Regions from separate parts of the Synechococcus sp. H55.10 genome, predicted to be linked through region 2. Evidence: predicted binding sites of a transcription regulator. Region 2 holds the regulator's gene; the other holds the start of a gene.
What was found. The regulator HrcA, encoded in region 2, represses chaperone genes, less so after heat shock. The targets are predictions, from matches to a motif close to TTAGCACTCNNNNNNNNNGAGTGCTAA.
Positions count from the first base shown of each region.

Region 1: a site for HrcA is predicted at 4,174-4,200, ahead of groES (co-chaperone GroES). Genes of this name have one in related genera too.

Region 1 is NZ_JANSJJ010000183.1:65,512-75,255, forward strand. It holds gene NW858_RS11170 (SH3 domain-containing protein) at 1-892, shown strand, start outside; gene NW858_RS11175 (DUF429 domain-containing protein) at 935-1,720, opposite strand; gene groL (chaperonin GroEL) at 2,044-3,678, opposite strand; gene groES (co-chaperone GroES) at 3,777-4,088, opposite strand; gene NW858_RS11190 (PhzF family phenazine biosynthesis protein) at 4,337-5,149, shown strand; gene NW858_RS11195 (apocytochrome f) at 5,205-6,188, opposite strand; gene NW858_RS11200 (cytochrome b6-f complex iron-sulfur subunit) at 6,439-6,957, opposite strand; gene NW858_RS11205 (DUF3067 family protein) at 7,111-7,428, shown strand; gene NW858_RS11210 (hypothetical protein) at 7,432-8,778, opposite strand; gene NW858_RS11215 (tetratricopeptide repeat protein) at 9,011-9,523, opposite strand; gene NW858_RS11220 (phycobiliprotein lyase) at 9,540-9,744, opposite strand, start outside.
Region 2 is NZ_JANSJJ010000125.1:94,562-104,305, reverse strand. It holds gene NW858_RS08880 (endonuclease MutS2) at 1-1,964, shown strand, start outside; gene NW858_RS08875 (hypothetical protein) at 2,106-2,357, opposite strand; gene NW858_RS08870 (urease subunit beta) at 2,486-2,845, opposite strand; gene NW858_RS08865 (urease subunit gamma) at 2,945-3,247, opposite strand; gene hrcA (heat-inducible transcriptional repressor HrcA) at 3,591-4,718, shown strand; gene tilS (tRNA lysidine(34) synthetase TilS) at 4,758-5,783, shown strand; gene NW858_RS08850 (VanW family protein) at 6,035-6,673, opposite strand; gene NW858_RS08845 (sigma-70 family RNA polymerase sigma factor) at 6,682-8,064, opposite strand; gene NW858_RS08840 (ABC transporter permease) at 8,122-8,739, opposite strand; gene NW858_RS08835 (ABC transporter ATP-binding protein) at 8,736-9,704, opposite strand; gene NW858_RS08830 (glycine betaine ABC transporter substrate-binding protein) at 9,725-9,744, opposite strand, start outside.

The DNA of each region.
Region 1 (9,744 bases), on a different contig from region 2:
GGTGTTCCCAGAGTTTCGTGGCCTGGAAACTGCCCAAGCGACTTTGCAAGCCTACTTCGACAACCCCCAAGTCCAAGCCTACCTGGACGAGATGCCCAGCCGCGAAGACCCGCCGGCAGGGATGCTATCTCCGCGAGCCCCCTATCCCCCCCCTCATTTGCCGGCTATGGTGGGTGGCCCGCGACTGCTTGAGCAGACTCAAGAATGGCCTCGCCCACCCTCCCCCTTGCAAGGGGGAGGAACCATGCCCGAACCCCCGCGCCTCTCGGATTTGCCCTCTTACCGGGGCACCCCTAGGCCGGGTGTCTCTGCCCTTGCGGATCCCGCCAGCGGGACGGAGTCCTTTGAGGGGCTCCCTGCTCAGAACCCAGGTTTGCAGGATGGGGAACGTTACCGCCGCAGCCGCCTGGGATCCCGCCGTGGCCGGAGTGAGCGCCCTGCCCTTCCCGCCGGCATTCGTTTGGCCGGGGTGGTTGGTGTCGGCATCCTCTCCCTGCTGATCATCTGGCAAATGCTGCGGGGCCTGTTCACGCCACCGCCGGCGCCACCGCTGGAGCAGCCCCAGGTGCAAGTTGAGCAGCCGCCGGTTGCCCTCAGCCGTCCTGATCAGGCAGAGCCCACTCCTGAACCTGAGCCCACCGGCCCTCTGGCCGAGTGGCAAGGAGTCCAACAGGTGCGGGTGATCTCCAACGATGGCATCAACATCCGCCAGCAGCCCAGCCTGAGGGGAGCCATTGTCGGGACAGCCCCCCGCCAAGCTCTGCTGCGGGTGGTAGAAGTGCAAGCCGGCGAAGGACAGGTGCCCGTCTGGTTGCGCGTCGAGCGAGATGGGGCTCCGGGGGGATGGGTCGCTGCCCAATCCGGCTCAACCCGTTTGGTGGAACGGCCCTGAGCTGTCGGCTTTTGCTCTCTTGTTCAGGGGTTCGGCGGCCTATCAGCCCTTTGAGATGGGCAGGGGCGTGAAGATGTGTCCTTCTTGCAGGCTGCCGAAGCTGTGGCAGCGCTCGGATCCCCAGCGAAAGCCGTAGAGGGCGATGTAGGCGCACATCAGGGCATCGATTTGGTCTTCGTAGTTTTTGAGTTGGCGGCCCCTAAGGGATCCCACCTCCACCTGGAGCAGGGTTTCGTGGCCGCGCAGGGCAGGGTCGGCGTTGGTCAGGGAGCGCAGGTGCTGCCGGTAAAGTTGCCAAGCTTGTTCCCGTTCCGGCCAACTGCGTCGAGGGCGGGCCTTGTATTTCAGGGTGCGGCGGAGGCCGAAGAGGCTCACCATGGCGCTGTGGGGGAAGACTTCGGTGATCTGGCGGGCCAAGGATCCCCGCTCGATGCTGGCCTGCTCCCGAAAGCCATGGCGGGAGAGGGCTTGCACCAGGGCTTCCCCTCGCACTTGGCCGTTTTTTTCTAAGAGCCGGCGGTTGGCCGGGTGGGCGCCGGCGGCGTAGGCGCGAAATACTCGGTTCAACTCGGCTTCGGCCCGCCGCTGGCCGCTGAGGTTGGGGACGCGCAAGGGGGCGTCCACCGCCACCAGGCAGGGATCCCCTCCGGCTTGGGCTTGGATGTAGTCCACAATTTCCGGGTCGGTCTGCAGGATGCGACTGTCCAGCAGGCGGCCCGTCAGGTTCTGGGCTTTGGCATCCCCCATTTCGACCTGCAACGTCGCCACCCCAGAGGGGTTGCGGTTTGACCAGGCCAGGTCTAGGCCAATACAGATTAACCGAGCCATACCGCTTTCCCCTTTTCCACACGCTCGATCGAGGATTCCCTCACCCCCAGCCCCTCTCCCTGAGGGAGGATCCCTCACCCCCAGCCCCTCTCCCTCAGGGAGGGGGGAGTAGGGTTCCCTCGCTGTTCGACTGCCAGTAGCGCCCTCGCACGGCCTCTATCCAATTTGGAACCGTCCTCTAACATCCACCTCAAAACCTAAGAAGGGATCCCGCTAAGGGGGATCCCGAAAGATCTATCCTATTCAGGGCAGTGGACTACGAACCGGCGAGGCAGTAGGTTTTCTGATGAGTGGAGAAACCTCACCCTGCCCTCGCCAGAGGATTAGTAGTCGTAGTCACCCATGCCGCTGCCGCTGCTGGCCGGCGTGTTGGTTTTGGGCTCGGGCTTGTCCACCACGATCGCTTCGGTGGTGAGCACCATGCTGGCAATCGAGGCAGCGTTTTGCAGAGCAGAACGGGTCACTTTGGCCGGGTCAACGATACCCGCTTCAAACATGTCCACATAGGCGTCGTTCTGGGCATCGTAACCCACCGTGAAGGGTTTCTCTTTCACCCGCTCCAGCACGATCGAGCCGTTCTGACCAGCATTCTCGGCAATGCGGCGCAGCGGAGCGCCCAGCGCACGGGCAACCAGGTTGGCCCCCACCAGTTCATCGCCGGACAGGTTGGCCTGCGCCCACTCGGTGACCACCGGCATCAGGTGCGCCAGGGTAGTGCCGCCGCCCGGGACGATCCCTTCTTCCACCGCCGCTTTGGTGGCGTTGATGGCGTCCTCCAGGCGCAGCTTGCGATCCTTCATCTCGGTTTCGGTGGCCGCGCCCACTTTGATCACCGCCACACCGCCGGAGAGCTTGGCCAGGCGCTCCTGCAGTTTTTCTTTGTCGTAGGTGGAATCGGTTTCTTCAATTTGGCGACGGATTTGCTCGCAGCGGGCTTTGACAGCCGCTTCGTTGCCTTCCGCCACGATGGTGGTGTGGTCTTTGGTTACCGTGACGCGACGGGCCGAGCCGAAGGAGTCAAGACGGGCGTTCTCCAGCTTCAGGCCGCGTTCTTCGCTGATGACTTCACCGCCGGTGAGGATGGCGATGTCTTCCAGCATGGCCTTGCGGCGATCCCCAAAGCCAGGCGCTTTCACCGCTACCACGCTCAGCACGCCCCGCAGCTTGTTTACCACCAGGGTGGCCAGGGCTTCTTTCTCGATGTCTTCGGCGATGATCAGCAGCGGACGACCGGCGCGGGCCACTTGCTCCAGAACCGGCACCAGGTCTTGCACCAGGGTGATTTTCTTATCGGTAATCAGGATGTAGGGGTTTTCCAGAACCGCCTCCATCCGCTCCGTGTCGGTGACGAAGTAGGGAGAGATGTAGCCTTTGTCAAAGCGCATCCCCTCCGTCACTTCCAGCTCGGTGGTCATGGACTTGCCTTCTTCCAGGGAGATCACCCCTTCGCGGCCCACTTTGTCCATGGCCTCGGCAATCATGCGGCCCACTTCCTCATCGTTGCCGGCGGAAATGGACGCTACTTGGGCAATGGCTTTGGAGTCTTCCACTGGGCGGGCATGTTCGGCAATTTTGTCCACCAGGAACCTCACCGCCTTGTCAATGCCGCGCTTGAGGGCAATCGGGTTGGCGCCGGCGGCTACGTTTTTCAGCCCTTCTTTAACCATGGCATGGGCCAAGACGGTGGCGGTGGTGGTGCCGTCACCAGCCGTGTCGTTGGTCTTGGAAGCCGCCTGACGGATCAGGGAGACGCCGGTGTTTTCAATGTGGTCTTCCAGCTCGATTTCTTTGGCGATGGTTACCCCATCGTTGATGATTTGGGGCGCGCCAAATTTTTTCTCCAGTACAACGTTGCGCCCTTTGGGGCCAAGAGTAACGGCTACTGCTTCTGCCAATACATCCATGCCGTGCTCAAGGGCGCGACGAGCGTCTTCGCTGAAAATGATCGATTTGGCCATAGTTAACCTCTGACGTACAAACGCCGGTAAGGGTGAAACAAAGACTCAACGGCTCGACTGCTGAATTGCAGTTGAGTTGCTACCGAAGCACTGATGAATTACTGAACAATGGCGAGAATGTCCCGCTCGGCCAGCAGCACATATTCATCGCTGCCCAGCTTCACTTCTGTGCCGGCGTACTTGGAGTAGAGCACTTTATCGCCGGCCTTCAGTTCCATCGGGATCAATTTGCCCTCGTCATTGCGCTTGCCAGGCCCAACTGCGACCACTTCCCCCACTTGGGGTTTTTCTTTGGCGGTATCGGGCAAAAAGATGCCACCCGCCGTTTTTTCGTCCTGCTGGGCAATCTTGACCAGCACGCGGTCGCCCAGCGGCTTCAGGGTAGAGACGTTCAGAGCTACTGCAGCCATGACAATTTTCCTCCGTGATCCGAAAGCACGAAGCTGAAGGGTTTAACTTATGAGTCGAGACCTTAAGCTTGTGCAAATCGAGGTTTTAGCACTCTCGACTTACGAGTGCTAGTTTATCAGCCAACTTTCTGGCCTGACAATAGCCCCTGTGGGCGGGATCCCGCTTTTGGGCAGGTACGGTTGGGTACGGATCTCTCTACTTCTGGGCCTGTTGTGGGATCATGGCCTGAGGGGGGTGGAGCAAGCAGGTGCGGATCCCGTTTTTTCAAGTAGATGCCTTTACGGCGGTGCCTTTTGGGGGCAACCCGGCGGCGGTGTGTTTGCTGCCCCAGGAGCTGCCGGCAGCTTTGATGCAAGCGATTGCGGCGGAGAACAATTTGTCGGAGACGGCTTTTTTGCTGCCCCAGGGATCCCTGGGCGCTGTTCCCCACTATGGGCTGCGCTGGTTTACTCCGACGACGGAAGTGGATCTCTGTGGCCATGCCACCTTGGCCGGTGCCTATGTGCTCTTGACCGAGGTGCACCCGGAAGCTCAGGAGGTGGCCTTTTCCACCCGCAGTGGCCGGTTGTCGGTGCGGCGGCAGGGGGAGCGGCTGGCGATGGATTTTCCCGCCCAGGCTCCCCAGCCCTGGCCGGAAGCGCAAGAGCAGGTGGCAGCGGCTTTGGGGATCCCACCTGTAGATCTGTGCCGCGGAGGCATGGGTATGGCGGTGCTGGCTTCGGCCCAGCAGGTGCAGCAGGTGCAGCCGGATTGGGCCCAGGTTCAGGCGCTCCCCGTTTCCGGCTTGATCGTCACCGCCTCTGGGGAGGATCTGAAGGATGGGCCGGATTTCGTCTGCCGCGTTTTCGCCCCCCAGTTGGGGATCGTGGAGGATCCGGTGACGGGATCTGCCCAGTGTCTTTTGATGCCCTATTGGTCGAGGCGCCTGGGCCGGGCTGAGCTCAAAGCCCGCCAGCTCTCGACGCGGGGAGGCGAGCTGTGGTGCCGCGATCTCGGCCCTCGTGTGGAGATTGCCGGCCAAGCGGTGTTGGTGATTGTGGGAGAGCTGCGGATCCCCTAGAAAAAAGCACCCCGGCTGGTTCCGGGGTGGTGGAAAAAGTATTGGAACGGTTGGGCTAGCCCAAAAGTTCTGCCGCCTGAATGAGTTCCACTTGCTTTTTCTTGAGCACCAGCAGGAGCTGGGTGATGGCCACCGCTGCCAGGAAGGCCACCAGCCATTTCACCCGATCCGGGCTTTGCAACACCAGATCCCGCTCTGCTTGGCCAAAGCCGCCCACGTTGGGGTTGTTGGTGACCGGATCCCCCTCTTGGACGCTGTCGCCCACGTTAACCACCAACTCCGGCCCCGGCGGCACTACCAAGTTTTGGATCCCGTTTTCGGTCTCGAAACTGAGCACCCGCGTGCCCGGCAACTCGTATTCGGGCGGCACTAGGGCAGCCAGCTCAGCTGGCAGGTCGCTGAGATCCGACTCGACGGTGGCAATGCTGGCCAGGCGACCGGTGGCGGGAGCGCGGAAGACGTTGTTGTTGCTGAGGCTGCCGTCGGGGTTGATCTGGCCACGACCGCGGTTGGCGCCGACATAGACCCGATATTTCATGAAGGCCACCGAGGAATCCTCTTTCGGGTCAGGCGCTACCACCGGGAAGACGATTTCCTGGTGTTGCTCGCCGGGCAAAGGGCCCACCAGAAGGATATTGGGCTTCTCGTCGCTGTAGGGGGTGATGTAGGTCTCGGCGGTTTCCTGCCGCTGTTCCTCGGTCATCTCCTCTTCGGTAGCCAAACGGAAGCCCTCCGGCAACACCACCACAGCACCCACATTCAGCCCGCCTTTGCTGCCATCCCCCAGCACCTGCTGTTTGCTCAGGTCATAAGGGATCCCGACCTTGATGGTGAACACCTGGCCAGGGGTAACCGCCTGCGGCACTTCGGCACGGGCGGGCATGGCGTTCAGGTGGCAGTTGGCGCAGACAATTTTTCCGGTGGCCTCGCGGGGGTTGTCGTAGGCCATCTGGGCGTAATAAGGGTAGGCTGCCGCCGGACGGGATCCCATCCCCAGAAACAGCAGCAGCGCACACACGGCTAAGCAAATTCGCTTCATAAGTTCAGCTCAGAATGGATTGCAATCACAGTTTTGGAACACAATTGAGGAAGAGCGATCTCGATCATTCGCCCCACCTCGCTCGGCAGAAGCTGACCTAACCACAAGCGGCTCACCTCGCCATCGGGATCCTGACTCACCGTTTTAAAAGGACTCCATCCCGCTGGCACGACCGGGAATTCAGTTAACCTCAGTTAACAGTTGAACCCAATTGCCGCCGTAGAGCTGTCGGGATCCCTTGCTCCTTCAGCTAGGCCTCGCGGAAATCGGGGCCTTGCCAGGGGCTGAAGCGAACGTTGTCGCCATCCACTGTGGCGCTCACCAGCTCCAGCGAGCGGGGAGCCGGCCCCCGGATCACCTTGCCGTTGGCCGCGTACTGGGATCCGTGGCAAGGGCACTTAAACAAGTTTTCTCCCACATTCCAGGGCACCACACAGCCGAGGTGGGTGCAAACAGCATTGAGGCCGTAATTGGCCACCGCCCCGTTGTCGATCACGATATAGGTGGGATCCCCCTTTAAGCCTTGGGCCAGCACCCGATCCGTGGCGGCATGGGTGGCCAACAGTTCACTGACGCTGATGGGCTTGCCGAGGGCGTCCTGAGCGATGAGGCCCTCACCCCCTCCCCCGGACGAGGGCGGAATAAAATACTTCACCACCGGGTAGAGGGCGCCCACCACCACCACTCCCACCGAGCCACTGAGCAGGGCATTCAGAAAAACCCGCCGGCTCATGGGGGGGGCTTCAAAGTTGCTAACCGCTTCCGTCATAATGGCAAATGCAGACCTGAGAAGTTTTAACGTTCGTTGACAAGCGACACCATCCTAACCGACCCCTTTGGCCAATATCGTTAAGAAATGCAACGGTGAACCCAAGGCCTTCAGCCTACCCGGCAACATTGAAGCCAGTCTCAAGCCAGTGCGATGACGGGATCCGAATTTCAAGCTTTGCTGCAAGACAAGTGGGGCTGCTCCTACGACGTGCAGTTGCGGCGTATCCAGCAAAAGGTGGTGTTGCTGGTGATGTGGCGCTACCTGGAGCAGCCCTCTTTTCCCTTGAGCGAGGCCGAGTACCTGGCCCACTTGGAGAAGGTGATGGCCCATTTACAGGCTTGGGGGGTGTGGGAAACCGTGCGCCGCGAAATCGAAGCCACCCGTCAGAGGCCTCGCATGGGCAAAGCGGTGGCCATTCCTCTAGATTTGCAAAAGGTGGGGGAGCGGGCCTCCGAGTGGTTGCTGTAAGTCCTAGAGGGGACGCTGCTTGCGCACTGGTTTGGTTTCGGGGCGATCCTCCTGAGCTTCTGATTCCAGTTCCAGCAGCGTGCGGAATGCCGGCTCGTCCAGACGGTAGTCCCGCTGCTCGATCAGATCTCGGTCGGTCGAGTAAATGGTGTCGGACTCGGACACAACTTCCTGACGGCGGAAGCGGCGGGCAAAGTTGAGTTTGCGCAGCAGCGCCTCTGTGGGACGCTTCAGTTGCTCTCGCCAAAGCTGCCGGATGCGATTGCGCCGCTCCACCCCTTGATTGCGAATTTGCAAGGCCAGCCAGCGAACGGCAGGCACGGCCAAAAACAGCGTGCCGTAGAGGAAGAGGAATCCAATCAGCGGGTAGATAAACGCCAAAAAGGCGTTGCTGCCGGCGGCGGCGGCCACCTCTTCCCGCGCTCCGTAGAGAATGGCGGCCAGAAAGAAATTGAGCACCCCCAATCCCCCCGCCAGGGTCAGTTGACCAGGTGTAGCCCGGCTAAACACCCAGGGTTTCTCTTGCAACACTTCAGGGATCCCCTTGGGCTGGCGCTCTGAGGCGGCCACCTGCAGCTCCGGGAAGCGGTAGACGATATCCCCGTCGTCGCTCACCTCCGGCTGACCGTCGAACTTGAGCAAAATCGGCAGCATGTAGTCTTCATACTCCAGGGCCGGGGATCCCGGCTCCACATCCAGATAGGGCAACACCTGCTCTGCTGTGATCACCCCTCCATTGGCGCGAATCAGTTGGCCGATGAGGGCATAGCGCTCCTCCTCTAGGTTGGCATTGGGATCCCCATCCCCAAACAGGAAGCTGTACACCGCCTCCAAAAAGTTCATCTCTGCTTGTTCCTGGCGGGGGCGCGCCCGACCGGAATAGTCCCTGTAGTAGTAGGGATAGGGATCCCAGAAGGGGTTGCCAACCCAAAGGTTGGGAAAGTAGTAAAACCCTATCCCCCGCGACCGGCTGCGATTGTCCTCCTCGCGGCTACTGGCCATCTGCAGAGCAATCAAGGCCAAAACGATCAAAACAATCGACACCACCAGCAGGATGCCAAAGGAGATGCGCAGCCCATAGAGAAAGCCCCCCCACAGCTTGCGACGCAGGGCGGCAAGCCGATCCTGCTGCTCTTTGCGCTTGAGAATGCTGCGAAAATCAGGCGGGAAAACGTAGGCGATCTCCCCCTGCCGGGAAACTTGCAGATGCCCCTCCGCCTTTTGGGCCAAATTCAGCAGCTCTTGTTTGGCCTCGTGTAAAGATAGGCCCGTGCTGGAGGCAATATCTCCCAGAGTGACCCGCAGGCCCAACTGTTCTACTGCGTCCATCACCAATGTTTGGGTAGCCACTCTTAACCTCCGCTTTTCGCCGAGACGCGCCGGGGAGCCTATCGGAACCCTTGACCCCGATCCGCTCCCGCATCGATCTATTTCCAGTATCTCCCCTCAACTCCGCGGCGGCGAGGGTCGTTGTTCCTCCCGCCAGCTTTTAACTGGGATCCCCATGAGGTGCCCTGCTGTTTTCTCCACAGCTTGCCGACCTGCCGCAACCTAAGCTTGGGGGAGTCTTATGTACCCCCATCTAGGGCAGCCAGGCCATCACGGCCAGCAGGGCAGAGAGGATCCCGATTAACGCCCAGGTGAGCGGCTTTGTATCCAACGGGGGAGCGGCTTCGCGAGGATCAAGGGAATCGCCAGATTTGGGGGAAGAGCCCTTGCGCTGAGATTGCCCATAGTCCAAGCGGTACGCCGGGGGGTCAGCTTCCTCGAGCCGGCTGAGATCGGGAATTTCGCTCAACCACTCCGCCGGACGCCGCAGACGGGGAGCTTGCCAGATGCCCAAAACATAGCGAGCCTGCTGGGCAACTTCTGGATCCGGGTTGCGCAGCAGGGTTTGGGCCAACCGGATGGCCTCCTGCGTTTCGCCAAGGGCTTCTTGGGCCAGGGCCTGCCAGAGCCGTAGCTTGCCCGACTGTGGGTAGCGGCTTTGGGCCTGCTTTATCTGTTCCAGCGCCTGCCGATAGTCTCCTCGCTCGAACTTCGACTGGATCAGGGCCAGGTGCTGGGTCAATCCCAGGTTTTCGGGAAGGGCCATCTTCGGGCTCCGCAGGCTAGGTCAGCTTCTGTTCTACTCCAAACCCCACCAGCAACAGCTCCTGCAAAGGCTGACCTTGAGGGGGGCGTCGGTAGGTGAGGATCTGCCGCAGGCGCAGACGAGGATTGAGTAGGGTGATGGTATCTACGGCAACCACGCGCGTGTAGGTGGTGGTCATCACCAGTTGCAGGGATCCAGGATCGAACCGGAAAACCGCCACC
Region 2 (9,744 bases):
CGGAGCTGGAGCAGGAGATCTTTCGCTGTCTGGAGGAGCAGGGGGAGGTGCGGGACAGTGCCAGCCCCGTCCTTGCCGATCTGCGCCGGCAGCAACGGCAGCAACGCAGCCAGATCCAAGAGCGCCTGCAACAGTTGATGAGCCAGTACCCCCAGGCGCTACAGGATACCCTGATCGGCCAGCGGCAGGGGCGGTTTGTGCTGATGGTGAAGGCCGCCCAGCGGGATCTCATCCGCGGCATTGTGCACGACAGCTCTGCCAGCGGGGCCACCCTCTATGTGGAGCCCTATGCGGTGGTGGAACTGGGCAACCGCTTGCGGGAAACCCAAGCTCAGATTCAGGCAGAGGAAGAGCGGATCTTGGCCGCCCTCTCGGCCCAGGTGGGATCTGTTGCCGAGGATTTGGAGCATCTGCAGGCGGTGATGGTGGGGCTGGATGTGGCCTTGGCCCGTGGCCGCTACAGTCTCTGGCTGGACGGCCATCGCCCCCAGTTTGTCTCGGCAGGACTGCGCCTGCGGCAGGCCCGCCACCCTCTGCTGTTGTGGCAGTGCCGCGCAGAAGGCCAGGGCGCGGAGGTGATCCCCATCGACTTCACCCTCTCGGAGTCCATTCGTGTCGTGGTTATCACCGGCCCCAACACCGGCGGCAAAACCGTTGCCTTGAAAACCTTGGGGCTGTTGGCGCTGATGGCCAAGGCGGGGATCTTCCTGCCGGCTCAGGATCCGCCCCAACTGCCCTGGTTCGATGGCGTTTATGCCGACATCGGCGACGAGCAATCCCTGCAACAAAATCTCTCCACCTTTTCGGGGCACATCCACCGCATCAGCCGCATGGTGCGGGTTCTGCAGTCCGACCCGGCGCCGGCCCTTGTCCTGCTGGATGAGGTGGGGGCGGGCACGGATCCCACAGAAGGCGCCGCCCTGGCGGCTGGGCTGTTGGAGTATCTCTCGGAAAAGGCGTTGCTCACCTTGGCCACCACCCACTACGGCGAGCTGAAGGCCCTGAAGTACCAACATCCCGGCTTTGAAAATGCTTCGGTGGAGTTTGACGAGACCACCCTGGCCCCCACCTATCGCCTGTTGTGGGGGATCCCCGGTCGCTCCAATGCCTTGGCCATCGCCCGACGGCTGCACCTGGATCCCGAGATCCTGCAACGGGCCCAGCAGCACCTGCAGGGAGAAAGCCAGGTGGATCAGGTGATTGCCGGGCTGGAAGCGCAGCGGGCCCAATTGGAAGCGCGGGCAGCCCAGGTGGGAGCCCTGCATCGAGAGCTGGAGAGCTTATATCAGCAAATGCAGCAGCGCAGCCGCCAAATGGCCGAGCGGGAAGCCCAACTGGAGCACAAGCAAAACCAAGGTCTGCAAGCCCTGTTGGCTGCCGCCCGTCAGGAAGTGGCCGCCGCCATCCGCAAATTGCAGCAGGGAGAGGATCCCCAGCGCATCACGGCCGAGCTGGCGCAAATCCAGCAGCGCTACTCTCCCTCGCCGCCGCCTGCGGATAGGGAGTTTGTGCCAGAGGTGGGGGATCGGGTGCGGCTGAGAGGCCTGGGGCAGACGGGAGAGGTGATCGCCGTCACAGGGGATGTGTATGTGGTGCGCAGCGGCATCCTCAAATTCACGGTGCCGCGGGAGCAGTTGGATCCCATTGACGAGCAGCAGGCCCAGCAGCGCCAACGCCCCAAGGCCCCACCTCCCGCCCCAGCAGCCACCGCTCCCCTCAACCTGCGCACCAGCCAGAACACCCTCGATCTGCGGGGGAAAACCGTGGCCGATGCCGAGGCCATTCTGGAACAGCACTTTGCCCAAGCTCCCCCCGGCCCTGTCTGGATCATCCACGGCCACGGCACCGGGCGCTTGCGGGCCAGCGTACAAGCTTACTTACAAAATCACCCCCGCGTCCAGAGGTTTGCCCCAGCGGATCCCCAAGACGGCGGCACCGGCGCGACCGTGGCCCACTTGCGGTGAGGGTTGGGCTGTTTCAAACTCGCTTACGGTCGTTTCCAACAAGGTTAAGACACTTTGCCGCCGGCCCAAGCGCTCCCCGCCCCCTCTCCCTCAGGGGGAGAGGGGATCTGAAGATCCACGACCAGGCTGTTTGGTAACCGTTCAAACTTGACTTTGGAGCGCTGCTGCCGAGCCGACGGGCTGGGATCCCACCTGTTGCCGCCGGCTTTGCCAAAGCCAGTAGCCCCGCAGCAGTTGGCTATCCCCGATGAGCTTCAACATCACCGCCACCGTCATACTTGTCCAACTGAGAGGGCCAAAGGCAGCGCCTGCTGCAGCCAGCAGCGCCAACCCCGAAAGATTGAGCCCCAAGCCTTGCACCCACATCCACCAGACGGTCTCGCGCTCCGACATTGGCCGGCTCCTAGAAACGGAAGAATTGGATAGCCCTACTCTCCTGGATCTGAGGCGAGGTGGGGATATGGCCAAGCCTCAGCCCAGATGCCCAAAGCTGCATACTTCGGGGGGCGTTATGTCCAGGCCTAGCCCAGCCACGCCTGCAACCGCGCCAGAGCCAGCCGCTTTTGGGCAGCAGAGCTTACCGTACCTTCTGTGAGCCGATTGAAGCCGTGCACCAGCCCCTTGCCTCCCAAAGCCACCAGCGTCACCCGATGGGTTTGCCCCGGCTCAAAGCGCACCGCTTGGCCGGAAGGAATGTTGAGGCGCATGCCAAAGCTGGCGGCGCGATCGAACACTAGAGCCCGGTTCACCTCGAAAAAGTGAAAATGGGATCCCACCTGAATGGGCCGATCCCCTCGGTTGGTCACCTCCAGGGTCACGCTGGCCCGTCCGACATTGGCTTGGATGGGATCCTCTGCCAGCAGCAGCTCCCCCGGGATCAGAACCGGTGCAGGGTCCGCAGCAGGCGGGGTTTTGGGTTGGCGAGCCATGGTGGCAACCTCCTGAAGTCTGTGAGTCGTTGGGGGATCCTTAGAAAGCAGCTAGCGAATGGGGTGGTGCAGGGTCACCAGCTTGGTTCCGTCGGGGAAGGTGGCTTCCACTTGAATTTCCGGGATCATCTCCGGGATCCCAGGCATCACGTCCTCTCGGCTCAGCCAGGTTAGCCCCTCGCTCATCAACTGGGCAACCGTTTTCCCTTCCCGTGCCCCCTCCAAAACGGCTGCGCTCAGGTAGGCCACCGCCTCGGGGTAGTTGAGTTTGAGGCCTCGTTGCCGCCGATCCCGAGCCAACTGGGCCGCCAGGTAGATCAACAACTTGTCTTTCTCCTGGGGAGACAGGTACATGAGGTCACCTCAAAGATACAAAACGATACAGAAGAGACGGCAGGGCGCCACGTTAGCCTAGAGTTGATTTAACTTGTACCACCTCTGGGCCAACAAGAGGCTCCCAAGTTGTATGAGGAACCACCCGCCCTTCTCCAGCACTGACGGTCTCGGTACCCGATGTTGCATCTTCCTTCCTGGGCAGCCTCTCCTGAAAGAGTAACAATAGATAAATAGGTGTAGTAGTCGTCAAGGTTTGTTTAGATTTGTATCTCGGCCCTGAGTTGGTTTATCTTGGAGCAATTTACCGGCTTTGTTTAGCAGTTTCCTTTGATATGGATTGACTAGGTTCTTTTGATGAGCTATGAAACTCGAACTGACTCCCAGACAGCGCAAGATTCTCTGGGCGACGGTGCGCAGCTACATTGCGACGGCTGAACCTGTCGGTTCCAAAACCTTGGCTCAGTCCTATAACTTTGGGGTGAGCACGGCCACCATTCGTAACGACTTGGCCACCCTTGAGCAGGTTGGGTTACTGTTTCAGCCCCACACCTCCGCCGGTCGGGTTCCTTCCGACTTTGGCTATCGGGTCTATGTAAACGATCTGTTGACCTCTGCCAACATGGATGGGATCCCCTGCGATGCTCCTCAGTCGGATCCCCATCCTGCTCTGCAGCAGTTGCTGGATCAGCTTGGCCGCGAGCTGGGCGACGACCTGGACAGTCTTCTCCAGAGGGTGGCCCAGCTTTTGGCCCATCTGAGCGGCTGCATTGCTCTGATCACCCCACCCCAGGGGCCGGTGGTGGCCATTCACCACGTGCAGTTGGTGTCGGTGGCGCCAGGGCGGGTGATGGTGTTGGTGGTTACCGATTCTTATCAAACCCATTCGGCCTTGGTCAGCCCACCCGAGTGGCCCAGCGACTGCCAAGAGGATCTGGAAGATGAATTGCGATTGCTCAGCAACTTCCTCACCCTGAAGCTGCGGGGCAAGACTTTTGCCGAGTTGCAGGATTTGAGCTGGCTGAAGCTGGATGAAGAGTTTCGCGCCTACAGCCATTGGCTGCAGCAACTGCTGCGCTCGGTGGTACAACGCTATCTGCGGCCATCTCTCGGGCAGGTGTTCAGTGCCGGCATGACAGAGCTGATGCGTCAACCGGAGTTTTCCCAAGCCCGGCAGGTGCAGGCGGTGATGCAGTTGATCGAGGAAGGGGCGGAGCAACTCCAGGGAATGATTGGGCTCCATTTGACCGATGGGGGCTCAAGGGGGAACGATTCAGGACAGCCCGACCGCAATATCCCGGTGATCATCTACATCGGCAGCGAGAACCCGCTGGAGTCTTTGCACCACTGTACGGTTATCGCTGCCACTTACCACCGCCGCTCGGCTCCTCTGGGTACTGTCACCTTGCTGGGGCCGACCCGAATGGCCTACGAGCGCAGCATTGCGGCTGTGCAGGCGGTGGCCTCTCACCTGACTCGGGCTCTTGCTTAGGGGGGCAGGGTCTGGGCTGCACCCGAGCAATAGCAAGCTGTGACCAGGCTCTCTTCTTTTCACCTGCGGGTACAACACGCCATCCGGCAGCGGCAGCTTCTTCACCCCGGCGAGCGCTTGCTGGTGGCTTTTTCCGGCGGTCAAGATTCCTTTTGCCTGCTCCAGATCCTGCGGGATCTGCAGCCTCGCTGGGACTGGAAGCTGTTTGTCCTGCATTGTGATCACCGTTGGTCGGCGGACGAAACGGAGTGTGCCCGCTTTTTGCAGCGATGGCTGCAGCAGCAGGGGCTAATCCATGCCGTTGCAACTGCGGATCCCATCCGCCGAGATGAGGCAGGGGCCAGGGCTTGGCGCTACCAACAGTTGGACAAATGGGCCCGCATTTGGGAGTGCAGCGCCGTGGTGATGGGGCATACGGCCAGCGATCGCGCAGAGACGTTGTTGTGGAATTTGCTGCGGGGGACAGGAGCCGCCGGGCTGAGCAGCCTAGATTGGCAGCGCCGCCTGGACGAGCGGGATCCCACCTCTGCCCGGTTGGTGCGCCCCCTGCTGGGCCTTTTTCGTTGGGAAACCGAGCAATTTTGCCGGCAGCACCAGTTGCCGGTCTGGCCGGATCGCAGCAACCAAGATCTGGCCCATGGCCGCAACCGCCTCCGCCTAGAGGTGATGCCCTACCTGAAGCAACACTTTAACCCCCAACTGGAAGTGGCTCTGAACCGAGCTGCCACGCTGCTACAAGCAGAACACGAGCTGGTGGTAGCCCAGGCAGATCAGCTCTGGGCGCAGGTGTATGAGCCCACTTTGCCAAAGCTGCGACGGGATCCCTTGCGGGCCGCCCCCTTAGCCCTGCAGCGACAGGTGATGTTCCGATTTTTGTCCCTGGTGCTGCCCCACCACCCCACCTTTGATCAGGTGGAAGCCGGGATCCAGCTCTTAAAAGCAGGCCGCGGCAGCCGCAGCCCCGACTATCCAGGTGGGAGCTGGCTAGAAGTGAAAGAGGATCACATTTGTTTTGTTTCCATTAATTCCACTTCCCCGAAAGGAAGCAACTCTCCCCGACTATAGCCCTTACCCAATCCAGGGGCCCAGATCGACAGGGTCTCGTTTTGGGCTGCAATTTCCCCTCACTTTTTGTCGCCGAGGGGCCTGAAACCCTTGCCCAGCAAGGGATCGACCGGGTCAACGGAAGAATCAGGGTTTGAGGGTTGTCGCCGACCCTGTCGCTGAATTTTGGGTATAAAGCTTTACAAGGATCCCGGTGCTGCTGTTGAGGTGGCCTGGGATGGGCTCCTGAGGGGTGGGCTAAGACGGTCTTTCTAGGGATCCAGGACATAGCGATCCTGGGAGAGGAGCTTGTTGCCGCGATAGACGCTCACCTGCAAATGCTGGGGATCCAGCCGCTGCTGCTCCACGCGGATGGGGGAGATCTGGAGGGCGTGGCGGGATCCCCGTCCCAGCACCGACACGATGAGATTTTGGCCGCGGATCTGAAGGCGCAGGCGCACCGGCCAAGGGAAGGGGTTGCGCAGCTTGAGGTCGGCCAAGCCGTACCAAACGGTGGCATCCAGGCCGGGGGGCACCGACTCCACGGGGCGGTAATGGGGGTGCCTTTCCACCACTTCCAGCCCCGCCAGCAGAGCAGCGTTGTATAGGCTGGAGGAGACTTGACAGATCCCGCCCCCAACCGAATCCAGGGTTTCGGCCACCATGAATACCGGCGCAGGCAGATAGCCCCGCTCGAGGGTGCGCGGCCCTACCACCTGGTTGAAAGAAAAAACTGCCCTTGGCTGAATGTAAACCCCATCCAGGCTTTGGGCAGCCTGGCGAATGTTGTGGAGCTGCGAGGGAGTGCGCTCCTGCAAGGAAGTGGTGTATCGGCTCAGGGTGGTTGGGGTGGGATCCGTCCACCACAGAGCCAGCAGGGCCAACCCCACCGACAAAGCCAATCCCCGCATCTTCCCTTTCACTTTTCCCAAGACACCTTGGCTTTCAAGAGAACCTCACCCTGGGGTTGGCGAGGGACGGCAGCGGCTTGGGCCGTAACCAGCACCTCTTGGGGGCGGGCGCCCTCTGGCAGCGGGTGTGGCGGGCGCAAGGCCACAAGTGCGGATCCCTGGGCATCCACCTGAAAGGTGCCGCAGTGGAGGATCTCGCCGTCGTCCAGCTTGAGCCAGAGGTGGTAACGCTCTCCAGGGGCCGGTTGGGGCAGATCCCTTGCCGCCAAGACCACCTCCTGCCACTCTCCTGGGCGCAACAGCAGGTTGGCCGACCCCACCTCTCCCTGCAAGTTCACCAGACGGGATCCCGGCTGTTGCAAGAGATGGGACAATGTCTGCACCGATTCTAGCCGGGCCAGTTGCAGCGCCTGTCGCAGTCGCCAGTTGTCGAAAACCAGCAAAGCCAAGGCCCCTGCCGCCAAGCCCCCTACCCAGCGCCACTCAGCCGTGAGGCGACCGAACCCCAGAGAGGACAGTGCCGGCTGAAGAGGGGTCAGCGCCTCCTCAATGCCCGCCTCTGCCATCACCTTGCCCCGCAAGCTGGCCGGCGGAATCACCCCTGGCAACCCATAGGGCAGCAGATGCAGGGTTTCTTGCAGGGCCTGCAACTCTGCCAGCAACCGCGGGTCTTGGGTTAGGCGTGCCTCCAGGGCGCTTGCCTGTTCAGGAGACAAGTCCCCCAGCAGATAGCCGGCCAGTTCTTCCTGTGCTTCTGATGAAGGGGGCGAGGCAGCTTCAGACCCAGAACTTAACTCCAAGGAGAGCGATTCCCGCAACTTGCAGAGGGCCTGGCGAGTGCGGGCTTTAACCGCCTCCAGCGGGATCCCCCAGTGTTGGGCAATGTCCGCCTGGCTCAACCCCTGGTAGTAGAGCAGCTCGAGAACCTGCCGTTGGCTTTCCGGCAGTTGGCTGAGGGCCTCCTGCACCGCTTGCCGTCGCTCCTCGAGGGAGAGCTGCTCAAAAGGGATCGGAGCACTGCCATCGGCGGCGAGCAGGGGTTGCCAGTGTTTCAAAAAACGTTGATGGCTATCCTGGGAACGCAGACGCTCAATGGCTCGCGAACGGGTCAACGCACACAAAAAACTGCTCACGGATCCCTGCCGCGGATCATAGTCGGGCTTGTGCCACAGTTCGACAAACACCGCCTGAGTCAGATCTTCCGCCTCGGCCGCATGGCCCAGGATCTTAAGGGCCAGCCCACAGATCAAGCCGGCATAGCGATCGTAGAGTACAGCCAGGGCAACAGAATGCCCTGCTGTGAGCGCTTCCATCAGCTCCACATCGCTGCGGGATGGCCAATCCCTCACCCGCTCGCGCCAGGGAGACGGAGTCCTTGGTTGCTCAGCCATGCTACACCCAGCGTCGTCCCACAGAAACGAAGATAGACCTGATGAAAGCCTATCCCCTCAGCCGCGGCGAGCCGCCCACTCCAGCCCCAGCAGAGCCGTGTTCACCAGCAAGGCCAGGGATCCCACCGCTAGAGATCCAGCCCAGATTTTGTCGTAGCGACCGGCCTGGGCAATGCCCTCAAAAAGCAGGGTGCCCAGCCCCCCTGCCCCAAACTTGGCCCCCACCGTGGCAATGGCAATGGCCACAATTGCCGCCAGCCGCAAGCCGGCCAGGGCAACCGGCAGCATCAGGGGTAGCTGCACCTGCCACCACCGCTGCCAGAGGTTCATCCCCAGACCCTTGGCTGCCTCCAGAAGAGCCGGCTCCACTGATTGCAAACCCACGTACAGGTGGCGCACCAAGATCACCTGCGAGTAGAGCACCATCGCCACCACCACCGAGCGGGCATTGAGCCCGAACCAAGGGATCAGCAAAATGATTAGAGCCAGGCTGGGCACCGTGTACAGGATGCTGAGGATCCCCATCAGCGGTAGGGCTAGCCAGCGCACGTGGTGAACCAGCAAAGCCAACGGCAGCGCCAGCACCAGCGCAATCCCCAAGGCCGTCGCCACCATTGCTAGGTGCTCTTGGGTAAGCTGCCACACCAAGCCGGGATGGCGGAGAAGGTAGCTCATGCGGATCCCCCCTCCAGCATGGCCAGATGGCGGATGTGATCCAGGGTAACGATGCCGATAGCCCGCCCGTCTTCCCACACCGTGAGAGCCGCCGCCCCCGTGCGCAGCAGCAGCGACAAGGCCCGCCGTAGGGTTTCGTGGGGCTTTACCACCGCCCCCTCCTGGATCTGGTGGTTGTGCGGGATCCGCCCCATCGCCGTTTCCACCCGCAGCACGCTCAGTTGCCGCACCATGTCGTCTGCCCCCAATAGCTCTCTGACAAAGGGGGTGGCCGGCTGGGTGAGCAGTCGAAAGGGAGTATCGAACTGCACCACTCGCCCCTGCTGCATCACCAAGATGCGATCTGCCAGGCGCAGCGCCTCTTCCACGTCGTGGGAGACGAAGAGGATGGTCTTTCTCAGTTGCCGCTGCAGGCGCAGGATCTCATCTTGTAGCTTGCTACGGGTGATGGCGTCGAGGGCCCCAAAGGGTTCGTCCATCAGCAGCAGATCCGGATCCCCGGCCAGCGCCCGCGCCAGCCCCACCCGCTGCTGTTGGCCGCCTGAGAGTTGAGCCGGGTAGCGACGTCGGTATTCTTGGGGGGGCAAGTTGACCAAGCTGAGCAGCTCGTCCACTCGCTCGCGGATGCGCTCCCTTGGCCAGCCCAAAAGTCGCGGCACCACCGCCACATTCTGGGCCACCGTCATGTGGGGAAACAACCCCACCTGCTGGATGACATAGCCGATGCGCTGGCGCAGCGCCGTCACCGGAAAGTGGCGGATATCCTGCCCATCCAGGCGAATCTGTCCTTGGGTGGGCTCCAGCAGCCGGTTCACCATCTTCAGAAGGGTGGTTTTGCCGCAGCCGGAAGGGCCGAGGATGACCACCAACTGGCCTGAGGCCACAGAAAAACTGCACTCCTCCACAGCCGGACGGGAACTGTGGGGGAAGCGCAGCGATACCCGCTCGAATTCAAGGGTGCTCACGCCGGGGCCTCGGGCAACGGCTATTCCTTCAAAATACCGG